Regions from separate parts of the Marinilactibacillus sp. Marseille-P9653 genome, predicted to be linked through region 2. Evidence: a T-box and tRNA genes for the amino acid it is inferred to sense, from the RefSeq annotation. Region 2 holds a T-box; the other regions hold tRNA genes.
What was found. The T-box of region 2 lies ahead of LG377_RS08885 (valine--tRNA ligase). A T-box ahead of a tRNA ligase gene usually reads a tRNA of that ligase, here a tRNA-Val.
Positions count from the first base shown of each region.

Region 1: it encodes a tRNA-Val, which carries the amino acid that the T-box ahead of LG377_RS08885 (valine--tRNA ligase) is inferred to sense. The anticodon was not compared.
Region 3: it encodes a tRNA-Val, which carries the amino acid that the T-box ahead of LG377_RS08885 (valine--tRNA ligase) is inferred to sense. The anticodon was not compared.

Region 1 covers NZ_CAKAKH010000001.1:3,874-10,963, reverse strand. The annotation lists gene serS (serine--tRNA ligase) at 1-52, shown strand, start outside; gene msrA (peptide-methionine (S)-S-oxide reductase MsrA) at 136-669, shown strand; rRNA gene rrf (5S ribosomal RNA) at 834-949, shown strand; tRNA gene LG377_RS00150 (tRNA-Val) at 973-1,045, shown strand; tRNA gene LG377_RS00145 (tRNA-Lys) at 1,057-1,129, shown strand; tRNA gene LG377_RS00140 (tRNA-Leu) at 1,163-1,244, shown strand; tRNA gene LG377_RS00135 (tRNA-Thr) at 1,266-1,338, shown strand; tRNA gene LG377_RS00130 (tRNA-Gly) at 1,344-1,415, shown strand; tRNA gene LG377_RS00125 (tRNA-Leu) at 1,464-1,549, shown strand; tRNA gene LG377_RS00120 (tRNA-Arg) at 1,562-1,635, shown strand; tRNA gene LG377_RS00115 (tRNA-Pro) at 1,660-1,733, shown strand; tRNA gene LG377_RS00110 (tRNA-Met) at 1,760-1,833, shown strand; tRNA gene LG377_RS00105 (tRNA-Ile) at 1,854-1,927, shown strand; tRNA gene LG377_RS00100 (tRNA-Met) at 1,949-2,021, shown strand; tRNA gene LG377_RS00095 (tRNA-Asp) at 2,040-2,112, shown strand; tRNA gene LG377_RS00090 (tRNA-Gly) at 2,124-2,194, shown strand; tRNA gene LG377_RS00085 (tRNA-Ile) at 2,204-2,277, shown strand; tRNA gene LG377_RS00080 (tRNA-Glu) at 2,307-2,378, shown strand; tRNA gene LG377_RS00075 (tRNA-Ser) at 2,409-2,498, shown strand; tRNA gene LG377_RS00070 (tRNA-Met) at 2,509-2,581, shown strand; tRNA gene LG377_RS00065 (tRNA-Asp) at 2,603-2,675, shown strand; tRNA gene LG377_RS00060 (tRNA-Phe) at 2,692-2,764, shown strand; tRNA gene LG377_RS00055 (tRNA-Tyr) at 2,767-2,847, shown strand; tRNA gene LG377_RS00050 (tRNA-Trp) at 2,853-2,923, shown strand; tRNA gene LG377_RS00045 (tRNA-His) at 2,944-3,016, shown strand; tRNA gene LG377_RS00040 (tRNA-Gln) at 3,027-3,099, shown strand; tRNA gene LG377_RS00035 (tRNA-Cys) at 3,126-3,196, shown strand; tRNA gene LG377_RS00030 (tRNA-Leu) at 3,224-3,307, shown strand; rRNA gene LG377_RS00025 (16S ribosomal RNA) at 3,649-5,200, shown strand; rRNA gene LG377_RS00020 (23S ribosomal RNA) at 5,421-7,090, shown strand, end outside.
Region 2 covers NZ_CAKAKH010000001.1:1,817,208-1,824,297, forward strand. The annotation lists gene LG377_RS08865 (rod shape-determining protein) at 1-945, opposite strand, end outside; gene LG377_RS08870 (cold-shock protein) at 1,255-1,455, opposite strand; gene radC (DNA repair protein RadC) at 1,719-2,408, opposite strand; gene LG377_RS08880 (HAD family phosphatase) at 2,492-3,154, opposite strand; gene LG377_RS08885 (valine--tRNA ligase) at 3,154-5,808, opposite strand; T-box leader at 5,872-6,108, opposite strand; gene tpx (thiol peroxidase) at 6,177-6,680, opposite strand; gene thiI (tRNA uracil 4-sulfurtransferase ThiI) at 6,750-7,090, opposite strand, start outside.
Region 3 covers NZ_CAKAKH010000001.1:912,435-919,524, reverse strand. The annotation lists tRNA gene LG377_RS04675 (tRNA-Gly) at 1-45, opposite strand, end outside; tRNA gene LG377_RS04670 (tRNA-Phe) at 59-131, opposite strand; tRNA gene LG377_RS04665 (tRNA-Asp) at 143-215, opposite strand; tRNA gene LG377_RS04660 (tRNA-Ser) at 236-325, opposite strand; tRNA gene LG377_RS04655 (tRNA-Glu) at 356-427, opposite strand; tRNA gene LG377_RS04650 (tRNA-Ser) at 448-535, opposite strand; tRNA gene LG377_RS04645 (tRNA-Ile) at 556-629, opposite strand; tRNA gene LG377_RS04640 (tRNA-Gly) at 639-709, opposite strand; tRNA gene LG377_RS04635 (tRNA-Asp) at 721-793, opposite strand; tRNA gene LG377_RS04630 (tRNA-Met) at 810-882, opposite strand; tRNA gene LG377_RS04625 (tRNA-Ile) at 902-975, opposite strand; tRNA gene LG377_RS04620 (tRNA-Met) at 994-1,067, opposite strand; tRNA gene LG377_RS04615 (tRNA-Pro) at 1,113-1,186, opposite strand; tRNA gene LG377_RS04610 (tRNA-Arg) at 1,200-1,273, opposite strand; tRNA gene LG377_RS04605 (tRNA-Leu) at 1,286-1,371, opposite strand; tRNA gene LG377_RS04600 (tRNA-Gly) at 1,449-1,520, opposite strand; tRNA gene LG377_RS04595 (tRNA-Thr) at 1,526-1,598, opposite strand; tRNA gene LG377_RS04590 (tRNA-Leu) at 1,620-1,701, opposite strand; tRNA gene LG377_RS04585 (tRNA-Lys) at 1,737-1,809, opposite strand; tRNA gene LG377_RS04580 (tRNA-Val) at 1,817-1,889, opposite strand; rRNA gene rrf (5S ribosomal RNA) at 1,912-2,027, opposite strand; rRNA gene LG377_RS04570 (23S ribosomal RNA) at 2,136-5,051, opposite strand; rRNA gene LG377_RS04565 (16S ribosomal RNA) at 5,272-6,823, opposite strand.

The DNA of each region.
Region 1 (7,090 bases), 1.8 Mb from region 2:
GGTGCCGGAAGTCCTTGTTCCTTATATGGGTGGTATAACAGAAATCAGGTAAAAGAGTTTATAAGTTGTTTCGATTAAAGGGTGGATTGAATTGGTGATATAATGAGTTGTACCCAATCGATTAGGAGGGAAATTATGTCTGAGAAAAATTTTGAAACAGCGATATTTGCAGGAGGTTGTTTCTGGTGTATGGTGAAACCATTCGATAGTTTGCCAGGAATAGAAAAAGTAACTTCAGGATATACTGGTGGCACTGTAGAAAATCCAACTTACAGACAGGTGACTTCAGGAACAACAGGTCATACCGAAGCTGTTGAAATCAAATATGATCCTTCAAAGATTTCATATGAAGAGTTAGTAGAAATTTACTGGCAACAAACCGACCCTACAGATGCAGGTGGACAATTTGCTGACCGTGGAGATTCTTATAGACCCGTTATATTCTATAACAACGATGAACAAAGAGAAACGGCAGAGGCTTCAAAAAAAGCATTAAATGAAAGTGGTCGCTTCGATCGTCCTATCGTAACGACAATTGAACCAGCTCAACCGTTTTATGAAGCGGAAGACTATCATCAAGACTTTTACAAAAAAGAATCAGCGCACTATAAGAGATATAGTAAAGGTTCAGGAAGAGTCGATTTTATTGATCAAAACTGGGACAAATAAGCTTTTTCTAGGTATTGTTCCAATAAAAGGGAAATGTCGGAAAGCTTGTTCCGGCATTTTTCTTTTATTTTTTTATTAAAATGATTGACAAAGATATAATCCCATTGTATTATATAAGAGTTGCTGCTAATTGATTATTTCTTTTAGCGCCAGCACGAAAACTGTATAGCGGTTATGGCGAGAAGGATCCACCTGTTTCCATTTCGAACACAGAAGTTAAGCTTCTCAGCGCCGAGGATAGTGAGGGGTTTCTCCTTGTGAAAGCAGGACGTCGTTATGCAGCAATCGTTTGATTGTATTATTGGAGGTTTAGCTCAGTTGGGAGAGCATCTGCCTTACAAGCAGAGGGTCAGCGGTTCGAGCCCGTTAACCTCCATAATTTTTTCGGAGCCGTTAGCTCAGTCGGTAGAGCATCTGACTTTTAATCAGAGGGTCGCAGGTTCGAACCCTGCACGGCTCATTGCATAGTGATGTGCAAGCTAAATAGAACAGCGCGGATGTGGCGGAATTGGCAGACGCACTAGATTTAGGATCTAGCGCTTCACGGCGTGGGGGTTCAAGTCCCTCCATCCGCATAGTTCATTTAAAAGATTCAAGCCGGCTTAGCTCAGTTGGTAGAGCAACTGATTTGTAATCAGTAGGTCGAGGGTTCAAATCCTTTAGCCGGCATTTCAGCGAAAGTAGTTCAGTGGTAGAACATCACCTTGCCAAGGTGGGGGTCGCGGGTTCGAATCCCGTCTTTCGCTTGGTTATAGATAAAGCGAATGAATATTTACTTAGTCTTAACAGTAATTGCCGGGGTGGCGGAACTGGTAGACGCACAGGACTTAAAATCCTGCGGTGAGTTTTCACCGTGCCGGTTCGATTCCGGCCCTCGGCATTTGAAATACTCGCACCCTTAGCTCAATTGGATAGAGTACCTGACTACGAATCAGGCGGTTAGAGGTTCGACTCCTCTAGGGTGCATTTCCGAAAGGAAAAAGTAAAGTACGGGAAGTAGCTCAGCTTGGTAGAGCACTTGGTTTGGGACCAAGGGGTCGCAGGTTCGAATCCTGTCTTCCCGATTTTTCTAAAAGAGCCATTTTATAATGGCGGTGTAGCTCAGCTGGCTAGAGCGTACGGTTCATACCCGTGAGGTCGTGGGTTCGACTCCCTCCGCCGCTATCATTGTTTTTCAGAAAATTGGACCTTTAGCTCAGTTGGTTAGAGCAGACGGCTCATAACCGTCCGGTCGCAGGTTCGAATCCTGCAAGGTCCATTTTCAATCGTTCGATATTATCGCGGGGTAGAGCAGTTGGCAGCTCGTCGGGCTCATAACCCGGAGGTCACAGGTTCGAGTCCTGTCCCCGCAATCCAAACAAAATTAACTTGGTCCCGTAGTGTAGCGGTTATCACGCCTGCCTGTCACGCAGGAGATCGCGGGTTCGAATCCCGTCGGGACCGTTCAACTTTATGCGGGTGTAGTTTAGTGGTAAAACCACAGCCTTCCAAGCTGTCGTCGCGAGTTCGATTCTCGTCACCCGCTTTTTGTTTGGGGCCTATAGCTCAGCTGGTTAGAGCGCACGCCTGATAAGCGTGAGGTCGGTGGTTCGAGTCCACTTAGGCCCATTGTTTCATATTAATAAAGTCACTTAACCGGCCCCTTGGTCAAGCGGTTAAGACACCGCCCTTTCACGGCGGTAACACGGGTTCGAATCCCGTAGGGGTCATTAGCAGGAGACTGCTACTATAGATTTACTGGAGGATTACCCAAGTCCGGCTTAAGGGAACGGTCTTGAAAACCGTCAGGTGTGTAAAAACGCGCGTGGGTTCGAATCCCACATCCTCCTTTTAAATGATCGCGGGGTAGAGCAGTTGGCAGCTCGTCGGGCTCATAACCCGGAGGTCGCAGGTTCGAGTCCTGTCCCCGCAATTCAAAATTGAATAATTATATGGTCCCGTAGTGTAGCGGTTATCACGCCTGCCTGTCACGCAGGAGATCGCGGGTTCGAATCCCGTCGGGACCGTAGTAACATTTTCCAAGGCGCAGTAGCTCAGTTGGTAGAGCAACGGATTGAAGCTCCGTGTGTCGGCAGTTCGACTCTGTCCTGCGCCATTGGAGGGATAGCGAAGTGGCTAAACGCGGCGGACTGTAAATCCGCTCCTTCGGGTTCGTAGGTTCGAATCCTACTCCCTCCATTTTTAGGGGTATAGTTTAACGGTAGAACTATGGTCTCCAAAACCATCAATGTGGGTTCGATTCCTACTACCCCTGTGGTTCAATTAAATATTATGGCGATTGTGGCGAAGTGGTTAACGCACCGGGTTGTGGTCTCGGCATTCGTGGGTTCGATCCCCATCAGTCGCCCTTTGATTTTTGGGCTATAGCCAAGCGGTAAGGCAGCGGGTTTTGATCCCGTCATTCCCCAGGTTCGAATCCTGGTAGCCCAGTTTCATACCAAATGAATAAATTGTATGGCGGTATAGCCAAGTGGTAAGGCAGAGGTCTGCAAAACCTTCATCACCGGTTCAAATCCGGTTACCGCCTTGTCTGACAGTTAAATAGACTTAACAGGCCGGCGTGGCGGAATTGGTAGACGCGCTGGACTCAAAATCCAGTGCCCGTTAGGGCGTGCCGGTTCGACTCCGGCCGCCGGTATTGAAAAAGCAAATACTTTTTCAAAAAGCTGTTGACACTAATGTAGCAGCGTGATATGATATATAGGTTGCTGTTAAAGATATCAACTTGATCGAGTAACTTGATCAAAAACAACTTTTAAAAAAGTTGTTGACATCAAAACAACAACATGGTATGATATATGAGTTGCTGTTAAAGCGGCAACGACATAACACGAAACAATAAAGAGTAGATCTTTGAAAACTGAACAAAGTAAAAACAACCAAATGTGCAGGGGTCTTCGATTCATTTATGAATCAAGACAACTAAACGAATGAACAAGGTTCATTCACAATTTTTAATCAATGAGCAAGTCAAACACTTAAAACGAGAGTTTGATCCTGGCTCAGGACGAACGCTGGCGGTATGCCTAATACATGCAAGTCGAACGATGAAATTCTCTGCTTGCAGAGAATGGATTAGTGGCGAACGGGTGAGTAACACGTGGGTAACCTGCCCATAAGAGGGGGATAACATTCGGAAACGGATGCTAATACCGCATAGGTCTTTGAGACGCCTGTCTCTTAGATGAAAGGTGGCTTCGGCTGCCACTTATGGATGGACCCGCGGCGTATTAGCTAGTTGGTAAGGTAATGGCTTACCAAGGCTTTGATACGTAGCCGACCTGAGAGGGTGATCGGCCACACTGGGACTGAGACACGGCCCAGACTCCTACGGGAGGCAGCAGTAGGGAATCTTCCACAATGGGTGAAAACCTGATGGAGCAATACCGCGTGAGTGAAGAAGGTCTTCGGATCGTAAAGCTCTGTTGTTAGAGAAGAATAAGTCGGGTAGTAACTGCCCCGACCTTGACGGTATCTAACCAGAAAGTCACGGCTAACTACGTGCCAGCAGCCGCGGTAATACGTAGGTGACAAGCGTTGTCCGGATTTATTGGGCGTAAAGCGAGCGCAGGCGGTCTTTTAAGTCTGATGTGAAAGCCCACGGCTCAACCGTGGAATGTCATTGGAAACTGGAAGACTTGAATGCAGAAGAGGAAAGTGGAATTCCATGTGTAGCGGTGAAATGCGTAGATATATGGAGGAACACCAGTGGCGAAGGCGACTTTCTGGTCTGTAATTGACGCTGAGGCTCGAAAGCGTGGGGAGCGAACAGGATTAGATACCCTGGTAGTCCACGCCGTAAACGATGAGTGCTAAGTGTTGGAGTGTTTCCGCCCTTCAGTGCTGGAGCTAACGCATTAAGCACTCCGCCTGGGGAGTACGGCCGCAAGGCTGAAACTCAAAGGAATTGACGGGGACCCGCACAAGCGGTGGAGCATGTGGTTTAATTCGAAGCAACGCGAAGAACCTTACCAAGTCTTGACATCCTCTGAACACTCTAGAGATAGAGCTTTCCCTTCGGGGACAGAGTGACAGGTGGTGCATGGTTGTCGTCAGCTCGTGTCGTGAGATGTTGGGTTAAGTCCCGTAACGAGCGCAACCCCTATTGTTAGTTGCCAGCATTCAGTTGGGCACTCTAGCGAGACTGCCGGTGATAAACCGGAGGAAGGCGGGGATGACGTCAAATCATCATGCCCCTTATGACTTGGGCTACACACGTGCTACAATGGATGGTACAACGAGTCGCCAGACCGCAAGGTTGAGCTAATCTCTTAAAGCCATTCTCAGTTCGGATTGTAGGCTGCAACTCGCCTGCATGAAGCTGGAATCGCTAGTAATCGCGGATCAGAACGCCGCGGTGAATACGTTCCCGGGTCTTGTACACACCGCCCGTCACACCACGAAAGTCCGTAACACCCGAAGTCGGTAGGGTAACCCTTAGGGGAGCCAGCCGCCGAAGGTGGGATGGATGATTGGGGTGAAGTCGTAACAAGGTAGCCGTATCGGAAGGTGCGGCTGGATCACCTCCTTTCTAAGGATATTGCCTTAAGGGCAAACGGAACCTTGCACAGGTTACTTTACTTTGTTTAGTTTTGAAGGATTTATTCCTTCTATACTTTGTTCTTTGAAAACTGGATAGTTGAATTAATAACAAACATGTTAAGAAACAACACCGAGATTAACAAATTGAGAAAGTTTTGTTCCTTGAATAGAACTCTCATCGCTAATTAATATCATACTCTTAACCGCAAGGTTAAGTGAACAAGGGCGCACGGTGGATGCCTTGGCACTAGGAGCCGACGAAGGACGGGACGAACACCGATATGCTTTGGGGAGCTGTAAGTGAGCTTTGATCCAAAGATTTCCGAATGGGGGAACCCATCACCAGTCATAGGGTGATATCTTTTCAGTGAATACATAGCTGAGAAGAAGGTAGACGTGGGGAACTGAAACATCTAAGTACCTGCAGGAAGAGAAAGCAAATGCGATTCCCTGAGTAGCGGCGAGCGAAACGGGAAGAGGCCAAACCAAAGAGCTTGCTCTTTGGGGTTGTAGGACCGGCGATATGGACGAGTAAAGATAGTAGAAGAACCTGGAATGGTTCGCGAGACAGGGTGAAAGCCCCGTATACGACATCTGATCTTACCTAGCTGGTATCCTGAGTACGGCGGAACACGAGAAATTCCGTCGGAATCCGGGAGGACCATCTCCCAAGCCTAAATACTTCCTAGTGACCGATAGTGAACCAGTACCGTGAGGGAAAGGTGAAAAGAACCCCGGAAGGGGAGTGAAACAGCACCTGAAACCGTGTGCTTACAAGTAGTCAAAGCCCTTTTACGGGTGATGGCGTACCTTTTGTAGAATGGACCGGCGAGTGACGATGTCATGCAAGGTTAAGCCGAAGAGGTGGAGCCGCAGCGAAAGCGAGTCTGAATAGGGCGTTTAGTATGCCGTCGTCGACCCGAAACCAAGTGACCTACCCATGTCCAGGGTGAAGGTGCAGTGAAATGCACTGGAGGCCCGAACCCACGTACGTTGAAAAGTGCGGGGATGAGGTGTGGGTAGCGGAGAAATTCCAATCGAACTTGGAGATAGCTGGTTCTCTCCGAAATAGCTTTAGGGCTAGCCTCGGATAGTGCATCGTGGAGGTAGAGCGACTGTTTGGACTAGGGGCCCTTATCGGGTTACCGAATCCTGATAAACTCCGAATGCCACTGTATGTAGATCCGGGAGTCACACTGCGAGTGATAAGATCCGTAGTGGAAAGGGAAACAGCCCAGACCGTCGGTTAAGGTCCCAAAATTCTTGTTAAGTGGAAAAGGATGTGGGACTGCTCAGACAACTAGGATGTTGGCTTAGAAGCAGCCATCATTTAAAGAGTGCGTAATAGCTCACTAGTCGAGTGGTCCTGCGCCGAAAATTTACCGGGGCTAAACAAGATACCGAAACCACGGATAGAACCTTATGGTTCTATGGTAGGAGAGCGTTCTAAGGGCATTGAAGCAAGATCGTGAGGACTTGTGGAGCGCTTAGAAGTGAGAATGCCGGTATGAGTAGCGAAACACGGGTGAGAATCCCGTGCACCGAATGACTAAGGTTTCCTGGGGAAGGCTCGTCCTCCCAGGGTTAGTCGGGACCTAAGCCGAGGCCGATAGGCGTAGGCGATGGACAACAGGTAGAGATTCCTGTACCAGTCTGCTTTGTTTGAACAATGGAGGGACGCAGAAGGCTAAGATAAGCGCGCTGTTGGATATGCGCGCCCAAGCAATAAGTCTTGATATGAGTCAAATGCTTATATCTATACGGACAAGTTGTGATGGGGAGGGAAATTATAGTACCGAAGTATCTGATGTCACACTGTCAAGAAAAGCTTCTAGTTAGAAGTAGGCTGCCCGTACCGCAAACCGACACAGGTAGTCGA
Region 2 (7,090 bases):
GTTCAATGGATCATTCGCAACAAATACTGGTACTTCAGTTTGCTCTGCAATCACTTCACTTAGGTGTTTCAGCATTGCGCCTCCACCTGTCAAGACGATTCCTCTGTCAATAACATCTGCTGAGATTTCTGGAGATGTATCTTCAAGCGTTCCTTTAACAGCAACGACAATGCTGTCTACAACTTCTTGAATAGCTTCAGCAATATCTACAGCTGAGATTTCAATGGTTTTTGGTAAACCTGTCAATAAATCTCTACCACGGATATCTGTAGAACCTAGTTCTTTTGCTGCTTCAATTGAAGCACAACCAAGTTCCATTTTCACTGATTCAGCTGTTCTTTCTCCAATTAATAAATTATATTTATTACGGATATAATGGATAATTGAAATATCCATCTGATCTCCAGCCATTTTAATTGTACGACTACTGACGATACCGCCCAGTGAAATCGTCGCAACGTCTGTTGTACCGCCTCCGATATCTACTACCATGCTTCCGGTAGGATCATTGACTGGTAAACCTGCTCCGATTGCAGCAGCAAATGGTTCTTCGATTAAGAATGCTTCACTTGCGCCTGCCATTTTAGTTGCATCAATAATGGCTCTTTTTTCTACTTCAGTTCCTCCACCAGGTACACATACAATGACACTTGGCTTAGAATTTTTTTTGCCTGTTCCTTTAGAAATAAAGTATTCCATCATCGCGATCGTTGTATCGTAATCTGCGATAACGCCATCTTTCATTGGACGGATGGCTACAATACTTCCAGGAGTACGGCCGATCATTTTCTGAGCGTCTAGGCCTACTGAAACGACTTCTCCTGTTGTATTATCTTTGGCAACAACGGAAGGTTCTCCTATAGCGATACCTTTTCCTTCTACGTAAACATTTGTATTCGCTGTGCCTAAATCAATCCCAATTCCTTTTTTGTTAAACCAACGCACGTGTTCGTTCCCCTCTCAAAATAAAACATTACGATCTTTGTTAGATATTCATTCGTTTAATTGCAAAGATTCATTGCTTCATTGTACCCTTTTACAAAGAATTTTTCACTACTAGATTGCGACTTTAATTCTTTTTTTATATTTGACACCAATTTGATAGAAGAAACTCAAATTGTTGCTTAATTCTAACACAGGACATGAAAAATGCCTATACATTCTATGTAACCCTTGAAGATAAAATCTTTTCTGAGTAATTAAAAAACCGAGAGAGCGTTAGACGCTCTCTCGGTTGAAAATTTTTAAGTTTAATTAAGCTTTTTCTACGTTAGCAGCTTGAGGTCCGCGTGCGCCTTCTTCGATGTCGAAAGTTACAGCTTGTCCTTCTTCTAATGATTTGAATCCTTCTTCGTTGATAGCTGAGAAGTGTACGAATACATCATCTGCACCTTCACGTTCGATGAAGCCAAAACCTTTTTCTGCGTTAAACCATTTTACTGTACCATTTTCCATATTACTTTTCCTCCTCGTGCCGTAAGCACATTATATTTCACATTATTGCTATGGTAACGAATCGGAATGTTATTACACATATCTTTTTTCTTTCCCTAACAAAATGCTAAGTTAACTATACCATGCTTTTTTTAATAACGCAAGCCATTACCTCAATTAAATAAAATTTACTTGAAATTAATTTTGAATTTTATAAACTTTTTACTAACGCTTTCTCAAAAAAAGAGATTTTTATTTTACTAATTTTATGTACGGTTATAGAATTAGATCAGTCCACACTCTTTTAAACTGATATAAGAATTTTCCCCAACAATGATATGGTCTAGTAAGTCGATCCCTATCATCTCGCCTGCTTTAGTCATTCTTTCAGTAAAAGAAATATCCGCTTCTGAAGGATCTGGATTTCCAGAAGGATGATTGTGCGCTATAATAATTCTCGCCGCAGCATATTTCACTGCACCTCTAAAAATTTCTCTTGGATGTGCAACAGAGCTATTCAAACTACCTTTAAATACCGTTTCTTTTTTTATAATTTCGTTTTTTGTATTTAGATAGATTGCCATAACGTGCTCTTGATGCAATCCACCTAATTCTTCTTGAAGCAGATTGCCTATATATGAACTAGAAGTCACCGTGCCTTCTTTGATCTGAGAAGCTCTTGCGACCCGCCCACCTAATTCAATTGCCGCAACCAGCTCTATCGCCTTGGCTTTTCCAATCCCCTGGATTCTCATCAATTCTTCCACACTAACATGACGAAGAGAAAACAAATCATCAAACTCAGAGAAAACATTCATACTGAGTTGTAGCACGTTCAAATTTCTAGTTCCCGTTCTTAGGAGTATGGCAAGCAGCTCATGGTTCGCGAGTGCCTTCGCACCATATTCATTTAGTCGCTCTCTTGGTCTGGATTGTTCCGGTACATCTACAAATTTTTGTGTTAAGACAGTCATCAAAGTCCTCCTCTATATAAAAAAGAGAGAGGTAAATGATCACCTCTCTCTTCTATATACTTACGGAAAAATAGATTATTGATTTATTTAGTCTTATTTTTTACATAATCGATCACTTTAGTTAAATCTTCAATAATATGTGTGGCTTTATCTTTGGCTTCTTCATTTGGAGTGAGTAAATCCGGTACCATCAACACTGGGATATTGGCAGCATGTGCTGCTCTTACACCATTCAATGAGTCTTCCAAGACAACAGCTTCTTCTTTTTCAGCTACTGTCAGACTGATAGCTTTCAAAAAGATTGCAGGATCTGGCTTAGAATTCTCAACTTCGTTTCCACCTACAACTCCAATGAAATAATCCGCAATTCCGGCATTTTTGATCAAAGTTTCTACCATACTACGTTCAGTGGAAGAAGCAACAACCATCTCAATCTGCTGATCAGTCAGAAATTCCAGTAATTCAAGCAATCCTTTTTTCTTAGGAATTGTCGTCTTTAAAAGGGACTCATGAATATCAATTTGACTTTTTTGAATAAATTCTTCAACTAAAGATTGATTTTTATATTCTTCATGTAACGCTGCAAAAAAGTCTTTATCACTGGCACCCACATATCTTTCGTAAAATTCATATGTGAATGGTAGACCGATTTGATCTGCAATAGATTGGTTGGACTGATAATAAATTTTTTCTGTATCAAAAATCAATCCGTCCATATCAAATATGACAGCTTTCACTTTGCTCATTACTCTGCTCCTTTTAAAGCTTTAAGTTTTTCAAGTTGGTCTGCAACAGAAACTTGTCTTGCTCTGTATTCACTTTCTTTTGCTCTTTCTTCTTCAACAATTTTCTCAGGTGCATTGGCAACAAACTTCTGGTTTGATAATTTACCTTCCACCCGTTTGATCTCTTGTGCCCATTTGTCCAGTTCTTTGCTTAAACGCTCGATTTCTTCATCAACATCTACTAATCCAGCAAGCGGCAAGAAAATATCTGCTCCTGAAATCACTGCGGTCTTCACTTCATCAGGCACTGATATCGTTGTATCGATTGTTAAAGCTTCGGGATTACAGAATCTTTCAATGAAACTTTTATTATCTGTCAAGAATTGTTTTTCTTTATTTGATTTCGCACGAACTAAGATATCGATTTTTTTAGATAATGGACGGTTCACTTCAGCTCGAATCGTTCTGATAGATCGAATAAGTTCGATCAGCATGTTCATATTGCTAACAGCTTCTTCGTCTTCAAAGTCAGCATTCACTTGAGGATACTCCGCAACTACTAGGGACTCTCCAGAGTGTGGCATATTCTCCCAAATCTCTTCTGTAACGAATGGCATAACTGGATGCAATAACTTAAGTGTTTGATCTAGAACATGCACTAAAATGCTTCGTGTTGAGTTTTTCTCTTCTTCTGAACCATTGAAAAGAATTTCTTTACTCATTTCAATATACCAGTCACAATAATCATCCCAGATGAATTTATAAAGGGCTCTTCCACCTTCTCCAAATTCAAACTTCTCAAAGAGATCGGTTACCTGTGCAATGGTTTCATTCAATCTAGCTAAAATCCATTTATCAGCGATTGATTGTTTACCACTTAAGTTCATGTCTTTTAAGTCAAAGTCTTCTAAGTTCATGATGACATATCGACTGGCATTCCAGATTTTATTGATGAAATTCCAAGCGGCATCCATTTTTTCATAACTAAAGCGGACATCTTGACCGGGTGCTGAACCATTCGACAGGAACCAGCGTAAAGCATCTGCACCGTACTTGTCGATCACTTCCATAGGATCAATCCCGTTACCTAAAGACTTACTCATTTTTCTTCCTTGCTCGTCACGAATTAACCCGTGAATCAAGGCATGCTTGAATGGACTTTTGTCTGTAAATTCTAATCCCTGGAATATCATACGACTTACCCAGAAAGGTATAATATCATAACCTGTTACAAGTGTACTATTAGGATAATAACGTTTAAAGTCAGAAGATTCTTTGTCTGGCCAACCCATTGTAGAAAATGGCCATAGCGCTGAACTAAACCAAGTATCTAGAACATCATTATCTTGGGTCCAGTTTTGACTATCTTCAGGTTCTGTTTCACTAACATATACTTCACCAGTTTCATTGTGATACCAAGCTGGTATACGGTGGCCCCACCATAATTGTCTTGATATAACCCAGTCATGGACGTTTTCCATCCACATTGAAAATGATCTCTCAAACCGCTCAGGTACGAAATGTACTTTATCATCTGTTTTCTGGTTATCAAGTGTTCTTTTAGCCAGAGGATCCATTTTTACGAACCACTGAGTAGATAGTCTTGGTTCAACTACGACTCCTGTTCTTTCAGAGTGTCCTACACTATGAACCATTTCTTCTACTTTAATCAGATATCCTTGCTCTTTTAAATCTTTGATGATCGCTTTACGGGCTTCAAATCGATCCATTCCCGCATATTCCCCAGCTAAATCATTCATTGAACCATCGTTATTCATTACATTGATTCTTTCTAGATCATGACGATTACCCACTTCAAAGTCATTTGGATCATGAGCTGGTGTAATTTTAACCATACCTGTTCCAAAATCCATTTCAACATAATCGTCCGCAATGATTGGCAGTTCTCTACCTACTAATGGTAATTTAAGTGTTTTACCGATTAAATCTTTATAGCGATCGTCTTCTGGATGTACGGCAACAGCCGTATCGCCAAGCATCGTTTCTGGTCTCGTCGTTGCAATTTCAACTTCTCCAGAACCATCTGTTAAAGGATACTTCATATGATAGAAAGCACCATTAACATCTTTGTGGTCAACTTCGATATCAGACAAAGCTGTTTGAGCTTTAGGATCCCAGTTGATGATGTATTCTCCACGGTAGATCAATCCTTTGTTATAAAGATCGACAAAGACCTTTTTAACAGCATCATTTAATCCTTCATCAAGCGTAAATCGCTCCCGACTATAATCAACAGAAATCCCGACTTTAGCCCATTGCGCTCTGATGTTTGACGCATATTCTTCTTTCCAGTCCCATACTTTTTCCAAGAATTTTTCTCTTCCCAGATCATAACGAGAGATACCATCTTGTGCTAATTTTTCTTCTACTTTAGCTTGGGTAGCAATCCCCGCATGGTCCATTCCTGGAAGCCATAAAGTATCGAATCCCTGCATTCTTTTCTGACGAATAATAATATCTTGTAGTGTTGTATCCCAAGCATGACCTAAATGTAATTTCCCGGTAACGTTTGGAGGCGGAATTACGATTGAATAAGGCTCTGCTTTTTGATCTCCACTTGGCTTAAATAAATCTTTTTCAATCCATTGTTCGTATCTGCCGGCTTCTACTTCAGTAGGCTGATACTTTTTTGACATGCTGATTTCTTCTGTCATATACTCATCTCCTATTTTTAACATCAAATTAAACACAAAATAAAAAGAGCATTTGTCCTGTAACAATAGGACGAATGCTCTTATTCGCGGTACCACCTAAATTGATCAAAGAACACGACTGTGCCTTCAAACCTCTTCATATACGGATGTAATGATCCGTTACTTCAAACAAAGTTACTCAAATTTCACTCTGTTAGCTCTCAAGCTACTTCTCTATCGGTTCTGTTAGGGATTTTCAGCAGACACCCATTCTCTTAAACAGAATACACGACAGATACTTCTCTTGATCATTGCTCTATATTCAATTAGTTGGTCTTTTATGATTTATTGATATTCTATCAAACTACTCTTTGAAAATAAAGCTTTATTTAAGATATCTCTGCCTCTTCATGTTTGGCAGCCGCAACCGCTGCTTCATAATTTGGATCTTCAGACATTTCTTTAACGACTTCATTATAGACAACTTGACCTTGTCTGTTTAGCACAAGAACTGCTCGAGCAGTTTTATCCATTTCTTCTACATAAAGTCCATAATCTTTAGAGAAACTTCTTTCACTATCATGTAATAGATCCATATCGATTGATTTTGCAGCACACCAGTCTTTTTGCTCTTCTACTGTGTTTGAAGATATAGAAATAATTTTGGTATCTTTCAAAGTGCCTGCCATTTCATTAAATTTACCGGTCTGTCTTGAACACGTACTTGTGTTAATGTCCGGAAACGTACTGATCAAAACGACATATCCTTTATAATCTTCAAGTGACACTGATTGGTCATTCAAATCTTTTAAAGTGAACGCTGGAGCTTGCGACCCTTTAGCGGGTATCTCTCCATTAGTAGTAAGTGGTTTACCTTTCATTTTAACATCCATGCTGATAACCTCTTTCTATCTTTTAATAGTTTCATTTTAACGGTAAGAAAGCTGTTTGTACAACAAAATCTACAGAAGGTCTTCGAATAATGCTTTCTGATCTGTTTCTTTTGACTGATTCAGACCGATTTTTTCAATAGAGATCCCTACGATAGCTCTCTCAATCATTCCTTCAATGTCTATTTTAGCTTCGTTTTCCAGTACGTGAGATAACTTTGGCTTTGTCCGCGGTTTGGGCGGTGAAAATATTGTACAGCAATCTTCATAAGGCAAAATGGATAGATCAAAAGTATCGATTTCTTCTGCAATTTTGATGATGTCATTCTTATCCATTGAAATCAACGGTCTAAGAACCGGTGTATTGGTTACTTCTGAGATTACAGACATGCTTTCCAAAGTCTGCGAAGCTA
Region 3 (7,090 bases), 900 kb from region 2:
ACGACAGCTTGGAAGGCTGTGGTTTTACCACTAAACTACACCCGCAACGCAAAAAAAATGGCGCAGGACAGAGTCGAACTGCCGACACACGGAGCTTCAATCCGTTGCTCTACCAACTGAGCTACTGCGCCAAAACAACAAACGGTCCCGACGGGATTCGAACCCGCGATCTCCTGCGTGACAGGCAGGCGTGATAACCGCTACACTACGGGACCAGATCGTTCTTAATTTGGTAAGGAGGATGTGGGATTCGAACCCACGCGCGTTTTTACACACCTGACGGTTTTCAAGACCGTTCCCTTAAGCCGGACTTGGGTAATCCTCCAGTAAATCTATAGTAGCAGTTTCCTGCTAATGACCCCTACGGGATTCGAACCCGTGTTACCGCCGTGAAAGGGCGGTGTCTTAACCGCTTGACCAAGGGGCCTTGCAATAAAAAAATAAAAACGGAGAAGGAGGGATTTGAACCCTCGCGCCGCGTAAACGACCTACACCCTTAGCAGGGGCGCCTCTTCAGCCACTTGAGTACTTCCCCATATCAATAAATGATACGAATGGGCCTAAGTGGACTCGAACCACCGACCTCACGCTTATCAGGCGTGCGCTCTAACCAGCTGAGCTATAGGCCCCAAACAAAAAGCGGGTGACGAGAATCGAACTCGCGACGACAGCTTGGAAGGCTGTGGTTTTACCACTAAACTACACCCGCATAATGTTGAACGGTCCCGACGGGATTCGAACCCGCGATCTCCTGCGTGACAGGCAGGCGTGATAACCGCTACACTACGGGACCATGCTCTTTGTTTCAATTGCGGGGACAGGACTCGAACCTGTGACCTCCGGGTTATGAGCCCGACGAGCTGCCAACTGCTCTACCCCGCGATAATAAAAAATGTATTAATGGACCTTGCAGGACTCGAACCTGCGACCGGACGGTTATGAGCCGTCTGCTCTAACCAACTGAGCTAAAGGTCCGCTTACTATAATTAGATATAGCGGCGGAGGGAGTCGAACCCACGACCTCACGGGTATGAACCGTACGCTCTAGCCAGCTGAGCTACACCGCCATCGTCCTATGTAAGAAAGCAATACGGCGTTTTCTTCATAAGAAATCGGGAAGACAGGATTCGAACCTGCGACCCCTTGGTCCCAAACCAAGTGCTCTACCAAGCTGAGCTACTTCCCGTATGCTTTAAAAATGCACCCTAGAGGAGTCGAACCTCTAACCGCCTGATTCGTAGTCAGGTACTCTATCCAATTGAGCTAAGGGTGCTATTAAGTTAAGTGCCGAGGGCCGGAGTCGAACCGGCACGGTGAATACTCACCGCAGGATTTTAAGTCCTGTGCGTCTACCAATTCCGCCACCCCGGCTAATGATAGGGCATAATAAGCTTTGTAGAAGACAAATTTGTCTATTAAATTATCAACTTCTGATTGAAAGTCGATCAAGCGAAAGACGGGATTCGAACCCGCGACCCCCACCTTGGCAAGGTGATGTTCTACCACTGAACTACTTTCGCTGAAATGCCGGCTAAAGGATTTGAACCCTCGACCTACTGATTACAAATCAGTTGCTCTACCAACTGAGCTAAGCCGGCACAATAATATAAATATAAACATGCGGATGGAGGGACTTGAACCCCCACGCCGTGAAGCGCTAGATCCTAAATCTAGTGCGTCTGCCAATTCCGCCACATCCGCGTTTAAGATATTTATCATTACACATTACTGTGTAATGAGCCGTGCAGGGTTCGAACCTGCGACCCTCTGATTAAAAGTCAGATGCTCTACCGACTGAGCTAACGGCTCAAAAAAATGGAGGTTAACGGGCTCGAACCGCTGACCCTCTGCTTGTAAGGCAGATGCTCTCCCAACTGAGCTAAACCTCCAAAAATAAAAAATCAAGAGCTTGCACGGCAACGTCCTGCTTTCACAAGGGGAAACCCCTCACTATCCTCGGCGCTGGGAAGCTTAACGGCTGTGTTCGGAATGGGAACAGGTGGATCCTTCCCGCCATCATTACCGCACAATGACTCTTTTCTTTTTATAAGAGAACGTTGTTCTCTGAAAACTAGATAGTTGAATTCTTGCAAACATGTTTTGACGCAACACCCTCATACTCTTAACCCCGTTTTGTGGTTAAGTCCTCGATCGATTAGTACTGGTCCGCTCCATACATCACTGTACTTCCACTTCCAGCCTATCTACCTGATCATCTTTCAGGGATCTTACTTCCTTAAAGGAATGGGAAATCTCATCTTGAAGGGGGCTTCACGCTTAGATGCTTTCAGCGTTTATCCCGTCCACACATAGCTACCCAGCGATGCCTTTGGCAAGACAACTGGTACACCAGCGGTGTGTCCATCCCGGTCCTCTCGTACTAAGGATAGCTCTTCTCAAATTTCCAACGCCCGCGACGGATAGGGACCGAACTGTCTCACGACGTTCTGAACCCAGCTCGCGTGCCGCTTTAATGGGCGAACAGCCCAACCCTTGGGACCGACTACAGCCCCAGGATGCGACGAGCCGACATCGAGGTGCCAAACCTCCCCGTCGATGTGAACTCTTGGGGGAGATAAGCCTGTTATCCCCAGGGTAGCTTTTATCCGTTGAGCGATGGCCCTTCCATACGGAACCACCGGATCACTAAGCCCGACTTTCGTCCCTGCTCGACTTGTAGGTCTCGCAGTCAAGCTCCCTTTTGCCTTTACACTCTGCGAATGATTTCCAACCATTCTGAGGGAACCTTTGGGCGCCTCCGTTACTCTTTAGGAGGCGACCGCCCCAGTCAAACTGCCCATCTGACACTGTCTCCCAACCGGATTACGGTTGCGGGTTAGAGTGGCCATACAGCGAGGGTAGTATCCCACCATTGCCTCCACCAAAACTGGCGTTCTGGCTTCATTGGCTCCTACCTATCCTGTACAAGCTGTACAGACACTCAATATCAAACTACAGTAAAGCTCCATGGGGTCTTTCCGTCCTGTCGCGGGTAACCTGCATCTTCACAGGTACTATAATTTCACCGAGTCTCTCGTTGAGACAGTGCCCAAATCGTTACACCTTTCGTGCGGGTCGGAACTTACCCGACAAGGAATTTCGCTACCTTAGGACCGTTATAGTTACGGCCGCCGTTTACTGGGGCTTCAATTCAAAGCTTCGCCGAAGCTAACCTTTCCTCTTAACCTTCCAGCACCGGGCAGGTGTCAGCCCCTATACATCTTCTTTCGAATTAGCAGAGACCTGTGTTTTTGGTAAACAGTCGCTTGGGCCTATTCACTGCGGCTGACCAGATGGTCAGCACCCCTTCTCCCGAAGTTACGGGGTCATTTTGCCGAGTTCCTTAACGAGAGTTCTCTCGATCACCTTAGGATTCTCTCCTCGACTACCTGTGTCGGTTTGCGGTACGGGCAGCCTACTTCTAACTAGAAGCTTTTCTTGACAGTGTGACATCAGATACTTCGGTACTATAATTTCCCTCCCCATCACAACTTGTCCGTATAGATATAAGCATTTGACTCATATCAAGACTTATTGCTTGGGCGCGCATATCCAACAGCGCGCTTATCTTAGCCTTCTGCGTCCCTCCATTGTTCAAACAAAGCAGACTGGTACAGGAATCTCTACCTGTTGTCCATCGCCTACGCCTATCGGCCTCGGCTTAGGTCCCGACTAACCCTGGGAGGACGAGCCTTCCCCAGGAAACCTTAGTCATTCGGTGCACGGGATTCTCACCCGTGTTTCGCTACTCATACCGGCATTCTCACTTCTAAGCGCTCCACAAGTCCTCACGATCTTGCTTCAATGCCCTTAGAACGCTCTCCTACCATAGAACCATAAGGTTCTATCCGTGGTTTCGGTATCTTGTTTAGCCCCGGTAAATTTTCGGCGCAGGACCACTCGACTAGTGAGCTATTACGCACTCTTTAAATGATGGCTGCTTCTAAGCCAACATCCTAGTTGTCTGAGCAGTCCCACATCCTTTTCCACTTAACAAGAATTTTGGGACCTTAACCGACGGTCTGGGCTGTTTCCCTTTCCACTACGGATCTTATCACTCGCAGTGTGACTCCCGGATCTACATACAGTGGCATTCGGAGTTTATCAGGATTCGGTAACCCGATAAGGGCCCCTAGTCCAAACAGTCGCTCTACCTCCACGATGCACTATCCGAGGCTAGCCCTAAAGCTATTTCGGAGAGAACCAGCTATCTCCAAGTTCGATTGGAATTTCTCCGCTACCCACACCTCATCCCCGCACTTTTCAACGTACGTGGGTTCGGGCCTCCAGTGCATTTCACTGCACCTTCACCCTGGACATGGGTAGGTCACTTGGTTTCGGGTCGACGACGGCATACTAAACGCCCTATTCAGACTCGCTTTCGCTGCGGCTCCACCTCTTCGGCTTAACCTTGCATGACATCGTCACTCGCCGGTCCATTCTACAAAAGGTACGCCATCACCCGTAAAAGGGCTTTGACTACTTGTAAGCACACGGTTTCAGGTGCTGTTTCACTCCCCTTCCGGGGTTCTTTTCACCTTTCCCTCACGGTACTGGTTCACTATCGGTCACTAGGAAGTATTTAGGCTTGGGAGATGGTCCTCCCGGATTCCGACGGAATTTCTCGTGTTCCGCCGTACTCAGGATACCAGCTAGGTAAGATCAGATGTCGTATACGGGGCTTTCACCCTGTCTCGCGAACCATTCCAGGTTCTTCTACTATCTTTACTCGTCCATATCGCCGGTCCTACAACCCCAAAGAGCAAGCTCTTTGGTTTGGCCTCTTCCCGTTTCGCTCGCCGCTACTCAGGGAATCGCATTTGCTTTCTCTTCCTGCAGGTACTTAGATGTTTCAGTTCCCCACGTCTACCTTCTTCTCAGCTATGTATTCACTGAAAAGATATCACCCTATGACTGGTGATGGGTTCCCCCATTCGGAAATCTTTGGATCAAAGCTCACTTACAGCTCCCCAAAGCATATCGGTGTTCGTCCCGTCCTTCGTCGGCTCCTAGTGCCAAGGCATCCACCGTGCGCCCTTGTTCACTTAACCTTGCGGTTAAGAGTATGATATTAATTAGCGATGAGAGTTCTATTCAAGGAACAAAACTTTCTCAATTTGTTAATCTCGGTGTTGTTTCTTAACATGTTTGTTATTAATTCAACTATCCAGTTTTCAAAGAACAAAGTATAGAAGGAATAAATCCTTCAAAACTAAACAAAGTAAAGTAACCTGTGCAAGGTTCCGTTTGCCCTTAAGGCAATATCCTTAGAAAGGAGGTGATCCAGCCGCACCTTCCGATACGGCTACCTTGTTACGACTTCACCCCAATCATCCATCCCACCTTCGGCGGCTGGCTCCCCTAAGGGTTACCCTACCGACTTCGGGTGTTACGGACTTTCGTGGTGTGACGGGCGGTGTGTACAAGACCCGGGAACGTATTCACCGCGGCGTTCTGATCCGCGATTACTAGCGATTCCAGCTTCATGCAGGCGAGTTGCAGCCTACAATCCGAACTGAGAATGGCTTTAAGAGATTAGCTCAACCTTGCGGTCTGGCGACTCGTTGTACCATCCATTGTAGCACGTGTGTAGCCCAAGTCATAAGGGGCATGATGATTTGACGTCATCCCCGCCTTCCTCCGGTTTATCACCGGCAGTCTCGCTAGAGTGCCCAACTGAATGCTGGCAACTAACAATAGGGGTTGCGCTCGTTACGGGACTTAACCCAACATCTCACGACACGAGCTGACGACAACCATGCACCACCTGTCACTCTGTCCCCGAAGGGAAAGCTCTATCTCTAGAGTGTTCAGAGGATGTCAAGACTTGGTAAGGTTCTTCGCGTTGCTTCGAATTAAACCACATGCTCCACCGCTTGTGCGGGTCCCCGTCAATTCCTTTGAGTTTCAGCCTTGCGGCCGTACTCCCCAGGCGGAGTGCTTAATGCGTTAGCTCCAGCACTGAAGGGCGGAAACCCTCCAACACTTAGCACTCATCGTTTACGGCGTGGACTACCAGGGTATCTAATCCTGTTCGCTCCCCACGCTTTCGAGCCTCAGCGTCAATTACAGACCAGAAAGTCGCCTTCGCCACTGGTGTTCCTCCATATATCTACGCATTTCACCGCTACACATGGAATTCCACTTTCCTCTTCTGCATTCAAGTCTTCCAGTTTCCAATGACCTTCCACGGTTGAGCCGTGGGCTTTCACATCAGACTTAAAAGACCGCCTGCGCTCGCTTTACGCCCAATAAATCCGGACAACGCTTGTCACCTACGTATTACCGCGGCTGCTGGCACGTAGTTAGCCGTGACTTTCTGGTTAGATACCGTCAAGGTCGGGGCAGTTACTACCCGACTTATTCTTCTCTAACAACAGAGCTTTACGATCCGAAGACCTTCTTCACTCACGCGGTATTGCTCCATCAGGTTTTCACCCATTGTGGAAGATTCCCTACTGCTGCCTCCCGTAGGAGTCTGGGCCGTGTCTCAGTCCCAGTGTGGCCGATCACCCTCTCAGGTCGGCTACGTATCAAAGCCTTGGTAAGCCATTACCTTACCAACTAGCTAATACGCCGCGGGTCCATCCATAAGCGGCAGCCGAAGCCACCTTTTATCTAAGAGACAGGCGTCTCAAAGACATATGCGGTATTAGCATCCGTTTCCGAATGTTATCCCCCTCTTATGGGCAGGTTACCCACGTGTTACTCACCCGTTCGCCACTAATCCATTCTCTGCAAGCAGAGAATTTCATCGTTCGACTTGCATGTATTAGGCATACCGCCAGCGTTCGTCCTGAGCCAGGATCAAACTCTCGTTTTAAGTGTTTGACTTGCTCATTGATTGAAAATTGCGAATGAACCTTGTTCATTCGTTTAGTTGTCTTGATTCATAAATGAATCGAAGACCCCTGCACATTTGGTTGTTTTTACTTTGTTCAGTTTTCAAAGATCTACTCTTTATTGCTTCGTGTTATGTCGTCGCCGTGTTAACAACAACTCATATATCATACCACGTTGCCGTTTCGCTGTCAACAACTTTTTAAAATTGTTTTTTTGTTAACCCTTGATAACATTACGTTGGAAGCGT